DNA from 3 places in the Erwinia sp. GW821-FHT03D09 genome. Region 2 is predicted to be linked to each of the others. Evidence: predicted binding sites of a transcription regulator. Region 2 holds the regulator's gene; each other region holds the start of a gene.
What was found. Region 2 encodes PhoB, which activates phosphate uptake and scavenging genes when phosphate is short. Its sites were predicted from a motif close to CTGTCATAAAACTGNCNNAT; they were not measured.

Region 1 (2,274 bases), on a different contig from region 2:
AAGGCGGCAATACGCAGCTGGGTACCGGTGTGGCCCTGAGAATCCTTTTCTGAGTTACCGTAGCTGATGGTCATCAGCCCGCCCTCACGGGTATTCAGCGTCTGCGTCAGGCCCGGTGCCTTGCTGTCATTGGCGATAATCTGGCTGGAGTGGGCATGGTCAGCGGTAACAATCACCAGCGTGTTGCCGTCTTTTGCCGCGAACTCCAGCGCTTTTTGCACTGCTTCATCCAGATCCACGGTTTCGCCGATCTGGCCGCACGGGTTAGCCGCATGATCCTGCTTATCGATCGATGCACCTTCCACCTGCAGGAAGAAGCCCTGCGGCTTATCCTCAAGCAGCTGGATCGCCTTCTCGGTCATCTGCGCCAGCGTTGGCGTTGAGGCCGGGCGTTCGGCATTCACTTCACAGGTTACCGGCTTGCCATCAAGATTGCCGTGATAAGTTGCCTTTGGCCCCTTCCAGCGCACCGGCATATTGCCGTCGGCGAACAGGCCCAGCACCGGTTTGCTGTCGTCAGCCACAGTCAGGGCATTCATGCCGTCCAGATCGTTAACCAGCTGGTAACCGCGCAGTTTTGCCTGCTCCAGCAAGGTTTTCCCCTGCCACTCACCAGCCTTCGCCGCTTCACTGAAGGTTTTACCGCCGCCACCCAGCGTGACGTCGGCGCGGGCGTTCAGCAGCTGCTCGGCAATTGAGCCTTTACCGCCTTTCTCCAGCGCGTTGCTCTGGCACAGCTCGCTGGTTTTCTCCGGGCCGTAACACTTACGGGAGGTAACATGCGCGATCTGCGCCGCCGGAGTCGCATCTTCCAGTTCGGCGGTAGAGACGTTACCGGTGGCCTTACCGGCGGCTTTTGCCAGTTCCAGCAGAGATGGATGATCCTTGCCGTTCACATCAACACCAATCGCACCGTTATAGGATTTTACGCCAGTGGCCCAGGCGGTAGCGGAAGCAGCGGAGTCGGTCACGTAGTCCGGCTTGTGGCTCTTTTTATCCAGCGCATAGTGGGTGTACTGGCCGGTCAGCGGCAGCGCATCAATTCCCTTAAAGAAACCGCCCGCTCCTTCGGCATAGTTACGCGCGGCGGTAATTTCAGAATCGCCCATGCCATCCCCGATCAGCAAAATCACGTTTTTCGCGGTCTTATTGTTCAGCGAGGCTTTAATCGCCTCGGTTTGATCGCCGGTCAGGCGGCGCGCGCCGCCCGGTTCGGTGATATCGCCCTGTGCGGCACGATTCCATGTGGCAAGGTCCGCCGTCGCGGTAGTGCACACCAGTGCAGCGAGCAGCGAGAGGGCAAAGGCTTTCTGTTTCATTGTTACGATTTCCATAAATAAATTTTTCTAATGATTTCAGCAAGTCAGTCTGCGATACAACAATGTCAGTTTTGTGTCCGTCGAATGACAGTAAGATAACAGGCGCGGCGCTTAGCCTCCATTACCCCGCAGCTGTTCAGGAGTTAACCGAACGGAAGCACAGGGAAAAATACTACTTGACCGGTAACAGCTGACTGCCTATAGTAGCGCCCCGTCGCCGCCAAGTGGGTGATGATTTGACAATATGGTGAGGTGTCCGAGTGGCTGAAGGAGCACGCCTGGAAAGTGTGTATACGGCAACGTATCGAGGGTTCGAATCCCTCTCTCACCACCATATTAGAAGAGAAAGCCTGAGCGAAAGTTCAGGCTTTTTTGCCTGTTCCCCAGTGAGTGAGGGTGAGGCAAAACGGCAGGATTGACGTTTTATAAAGTATTTAAGAAAGCGCCTCACGTTAAGGCGCTTTTTTGTCTTCTCCACCCGAGCCACGATCGCTTTTGCACACGGCCCTGCGCACCAAAGCGACGATTTGCCGCATTAGCCAGAAGATCGAGTAACAGGCAGAAGACAAAATAAACCAGCGCCACAAACAGGAACACCTCCATCGGGTAAACCATGCTGCGGTTATTCACCTGTGTCGCCAGGAAGGTCAGCTCACCCACGCCGACGATGTACGCCAGCGAGGTATCTTTGATCAGCGCAATCCACTGGTTGATAAAGGAAGGCACCATCATCCGCAGCGCCTGCGGCAACACGATTGTCACTAGCGTCTGCCAGCGGGTGAGCCCCAGAGAAAGCCCGGCCTGCCACTGCCCGGCCGGGATCGCCGCAATACCGGCCTTAACCGCATGGGCCAGATAGGCCGACGCGATCAGCGCCAGCGCGCACACCACCGTGGTGATTTCCGGGATCTCAACGCCAAATACCATCGGCAGCAGGAAGTAGGTCCAGAAGATC
Region 2 (2,274 bases):
GCGCACGCTGCCCTCCAGCACAGAATCATTCATCATCTCCAGATAGCCCTGCAAAACGGTGAGCGGCGTGCGCAGTTCATGGCTCACGTTGGCAAAGAAGTTACGCCGTGCACCCTCCAGCTGATGCATCTGGGTAACGTCACGGGCCACCATCAGCCACTGCCCTTCGCTATAGGGCATCACGCGGAACTCAATATGGCGGTGATTATTCAGCACCAGCGTCAGTGGGCGGCTGAAATCGCGCTGGCGAAGATAGCGGGTGAACTCAGGATAGCGGAGCAGGTTAAGGATATTCTGGCCGTTATCCTCCGGCCAGCGCAGCGCCAGCATCTGCTGGGCCAGGCCGTTACACCAGAAAATCGTCCCTTCTTCGGTGGTGAGGATCACCGCATCGGGCAGCGATTCCGCGCCGCTGCGAAAGCGTTTAATCAGATGCCCCAGCTCGCGGCGGCGGCGGCGATTACGCGCCTGCATCTGATACAACCCATAAAACAGCGGCTCCCAACTGCCCCGTCCGCTTGGCGGAGTCATGCTGCGATCAACCCACAGCCAGTGGGAAAGGCGAAGTAAATTATTGAAGTGGAAACCCAGCACGCAGAGTACTGAGACTAACAGCAGCCAGGGCAGATACCCGATCAGCAGCCCGAGCAGAAGCGCGGGCAGGCTGGCGAGCAGCAGCTCCAGAAATAATCTCTTCCAGGAGAGGCGTTCCAACACGGTTCAGACTCCAGTGCGAACGATCAGTAGCGTGCAGAGAAACGATAACCTGTTCCACGAACGGTTTGTACCATGCGATCGTGCCCGGTCAGCTCTAAGGCTTTACGCAGGCGACGAATATGCACGTCAACGGTACGGTCTTCGACGTAAACGTTAGTTCCCCAGACGTGGTTTAGCAACTGTTCGCGGCTGTAAACACGTTCCGGGTGAGTCATAAAGAAATGCAGCAGCTTGTATTCGGTCGGCCCCATTTCAAGCGGTTGGGTATCCGACATCACGCGGTGAGAGGACGGGTCGAGGCTCAGCCCCTGCATCTCAATCACCTCTTCTACCGCCATTGGCGAGATACGACGCATAACTGCTTTGATGCGCGCCATCAGCTCCTTCGGCGAGAACGGCTTGGTAATATAGTCATCGGCCCCGACTTCCAGGCCACGTACGCGATCTTCTTCTTCACCGCGCGCCGTTAACATCATCACCGGAATATCGCGGGTCATCGCTTCGCGCTTCAGATGCTTAATAAACTGAATACCGGAGCCGCCCGGCAGCATCCAGTCAAGCAGAATCAAATCCGGCCAGGGTTCAATCAGCAGGCTAACCGCGCTGTCGTAATCCTCAGCTTCAATGGGTTGATAGTCGTTTTGTTCAAGAACGAAACACAACATCTCGCGGATTGGGGCTTCATCTTCAACTACCAAAATACGCTTAGCCATTATTGCTCCTGCTAATGTGACAGGCTGTCACGGGGATATGCGGCGTCATTATGCGTCAGTTTTATGACAATTTTATGAAAAAAACACCCCCGAAATTGGGAGCATAGCGAAAAAGCAGCGCGGATGATTTCAACCTTACCGCAGGCATTCACTTACCCCGTTAACAGCAACAGCGTTTATAATCCCCCGCAACATCATCAGGCTATGCAGGGAGTGACATGCGCATCATTCATACCGCCGACTGGCATCTCGGGCAGTTTTTCTATACCAAAAGCCGGGCGGCTGAACATCAGTCCTTTCTTGACTGGCTGCTGGAGCAGGCAGAAGCGCAGCAGGCTGATGCGATTATAGTCGCCGGTGATATTTTTGATACCGGATCGCCGCCAAGCTATGCCCGCGAGCTGTATAACCGCTTCGTGGTGAATTTACAGCAGACCGGCTGCCAGCTGGTGGTGCTGGGCGGCAATCATGATTCGGTGGCGACATTGAATGAATCACGTGAGTTGCTGGCTTGCCTTAATACCCGAGTGATCGCCGCCGCCAGTGACGATATCCGCGACCAGGTGCTGGTACTGAACACGCGTGACGGTCAACCAGGGGCGATGCTGTGCGCCATTCCGTTCCTGCGCCCACGTGACATTATGCGCAGCCAGAGCGGCCAGTCGGGTCGCGACAAGCAGCAAACCCTGCTGGAGGCGATTACCGACCACTATCAACGCTGCTGGCAGGAGGCGCTGGCGCAGCGGGCGGCCCTGAATCTGACGCTGCCGGTGATCGCCACCGGGCATCTGACTACCATGGGCGTGACCAAAAGCGACGCGATGCGCGATATCTACATCGGCAC
Region 3 (2,274 bases), on a different contig from region 2:
CCTGCGCAGCGTGCGTTACATGCTGGATTTAAGCGATGCAAAAGTAGTGAGCATTCTGGCACTGGCAGAGAGCGAAGTGGCTGAAGCCGAAGTGCACAGCTTCCTGAAAAAAGAAGATGAGCCTGGCTATCGCCTCTGTCCGGATGTCGTTATGGGCTACTTCCTTAACGGTCTGATTTTCGAACGCCGCGGAAAAAGCGAAGATGCGCCAGTGCCCTCGATTGAGCGTAAGATGACGAACAACATCATCATGAAAAAGCTTCGCGTCGCCTTCGATTTAAAAACCACTGATATTATTGAGCTACTGAAAAGTGCCGATTTTGCGGTGGGACAATCAGAAATTGGTGCTATTTTCCGCAAGCCGGGGCATAAAAATTATCGTGAGTGTGGCGATCAAATTCTTCGCAATTTCCTCAAAGGCCTGGCAATGAAGATTCGCCCGGCGAAAAAATAAACATTCATATCTAATTCAAATAATTAACACCTTAGCCAGGCGTTAGTTTATGAAAATCATTAAATTACGATACCTGTCCCTTTACTTGAAACTCTAACATCCGTTGAGTTATTTAATCAAAAAGGGAGTTTATATCATGCAGGTATTGTCAGAAATAGAGTTAGATCAGGTTAGCGGTGGCCGGGCAAATATGAATATCACCACCATTATTAACAATGACAAACCCATCAACGTAATTAATATTGGTGATGATGGTTTAGTTATCAATTTTGGTGATAGCGGTATGACCATTATAAATGATGAATTTACCATCAGTCATACTTAAACAATAAATTCAGGGAGTTACACCTCGTTTATTAAAGATTTAAATAACAGCAGATGTTCTCCCTATCTACACCAGTATCACTGCTCATCTTATCGCCTCCTTAAATCCCGCTTTTTTCCATGGATATAACATTCCTTAGATAAAAAATTTTTCCAATTAGAACGTAAACATCCAAAATGCAGACTTCAGAGCGTTAAACGGCTCCATTAGTGTGACCTCAATCACAAATTATAGTTCGCATACGAAAATATCACCTCATTTAATGGTGCAGATATAGCCATTTCGTCATAAAAATGTAACATTCGCGCACTTATTCACAGCTGTAACCTTCGAATGTCGCCATGCTGCTTTCGAAATGGAACATTTACCGTTACCAGGGAAACTGTTTGTATTTCATCTCAGCCAGGCGGGGATATCGTTACCTGAGCCATGGGGGCCGTAATGTTAAGTATTTTTAAACCTGCAGCACATCAGCCACGCGTTGATGCCAGCCGCGTCGATCCGCTTTACCGCAAGCTGCGCTGGCAGATCTTTCTGGGGATCTTCTTCGGCTACGCCGCCTATTATCTGGTGCGCAAAAACTTCGCACTTGCGATGCCTTATCTCGTTGAGCAGGGCTTCTCACGTGGAGATTTAGGGTTTGCACTGTCAGGCATCTCTATCGCCTACGGTTTTTCAAAGTTCATAATGGGCTCCGTTTCAGACCGCTCAAACCCTCGTGTATTCCTGCCTGCCGGACTGATTCTTGCCGCAGCGGTAATGCTGTTTATGGGTTTCGTACCCTGGGCAACATCCAGCATCATGGTGATGTTCGTTCTGCTGTTCCTGTGCGGCTGGTTCCAGGGTATGGGATGGCCACCGTGTGGCCGTACCATGGTTCACTGGTGGTCGCAGAAAGAGCGCGGTGGCATCGTTTCCGTATGGAACTGCGCACATAACGTTGGCGGTGGTATCCCTCCGCTGCTGTTCTTGTTAGGTATGGCCTGGTTTAACGACTGGAAAGCCGCACTGTATATGCCTGCTTTTGGTGCCATTCTGATCGCGATTATCGCCTTTACGCTGATGCGCGATACGCCACAGTCCTGCGGCCTGCCTCCGATTGAAGAGTATAAAAACGACTATCCACCTGACTATAATGAAAAACATGAAGCAGAGCTGACTGCGAAACAGATTTTCACCCAGTATATTCTGCCGAACAAACTGCTGTGGTACATCGCACTGGCGAACGTGTTTGTTTATCTGCTGCGTTACGGTGTGCTCGACTGGTCACCAACCTATCTGAAAGAGGTTAAGCACTTCACGCTGGATAAATCTTCGTGGGCTTACTTCTTCTATGAATATGCAGGTATTCCGGGCACTCTGCTGTGCGGCTGGATGTCAGATAAGGTGTTCAAAGGCAACCGTGGAGCTACCGGCGTCTTCTTTATGACTCTTGTGACCATTGCGACCATTGTTTACTGGATGAACCCGGCGGGTAATCCTGGCGTCGATATGG

Region 1: phoA (alkaline phosphatase) is a predicted target of PhoB. The motif match lies at 1,380-1,399, and genes of this name have one in related genera.
Region 3: glpT (glycerol-3-phosphate transporter) is a predicted target of PhoB. The motif match lies at 1,062-1,081, and genes of this name have one in related genera.

Annotation. Positions count from the first base shown of each region.
Region 1 covers NZ_JBWKUK010000004.1:36,272-38,545, reverse strand. Annotated here, with positions in the region: gene phoA (alkaline phosphatase) at 1-1,319, opposite strand, end outside; tRNA gene AC07U6_RS04710 (tRNA-Ser) at 1,566-1,653, shown strand; gene AC07U6_RS04705 (amino acid ABC transporter permease) at 1,767-2,274, opposite strand, start outside.
Region 2 covers NZ_JBWKUK010000017.1:40,113-42,386, forward strand. Annotated here, with positions in the region: gene phoR (phosphate regulon sensor histidine kinase PhoR) at 1-717, opposite strand, end outside; gene phoB (phosphate response regulator transcription factor PhoB) at 741-1,430, opposite strand; gene sbcD (exonuclease subunit SbcD) at 1,649-2,274, shown strand, end outside.
Region 3 covers NZ_JBWKUK010000020.1:60,193-62,466, reverse strand. Annotated here, with positions in the region: gene AC07U6_RS18670 (YehS family protein) at 1-454, shown strand, start outside; gene AC07U6_RS18665 (hypothetical protein) at 591-779, shown strand; gene glpT (glycerol-3-phosphate transporter) at 1,221-2,274, shown strand, end outside.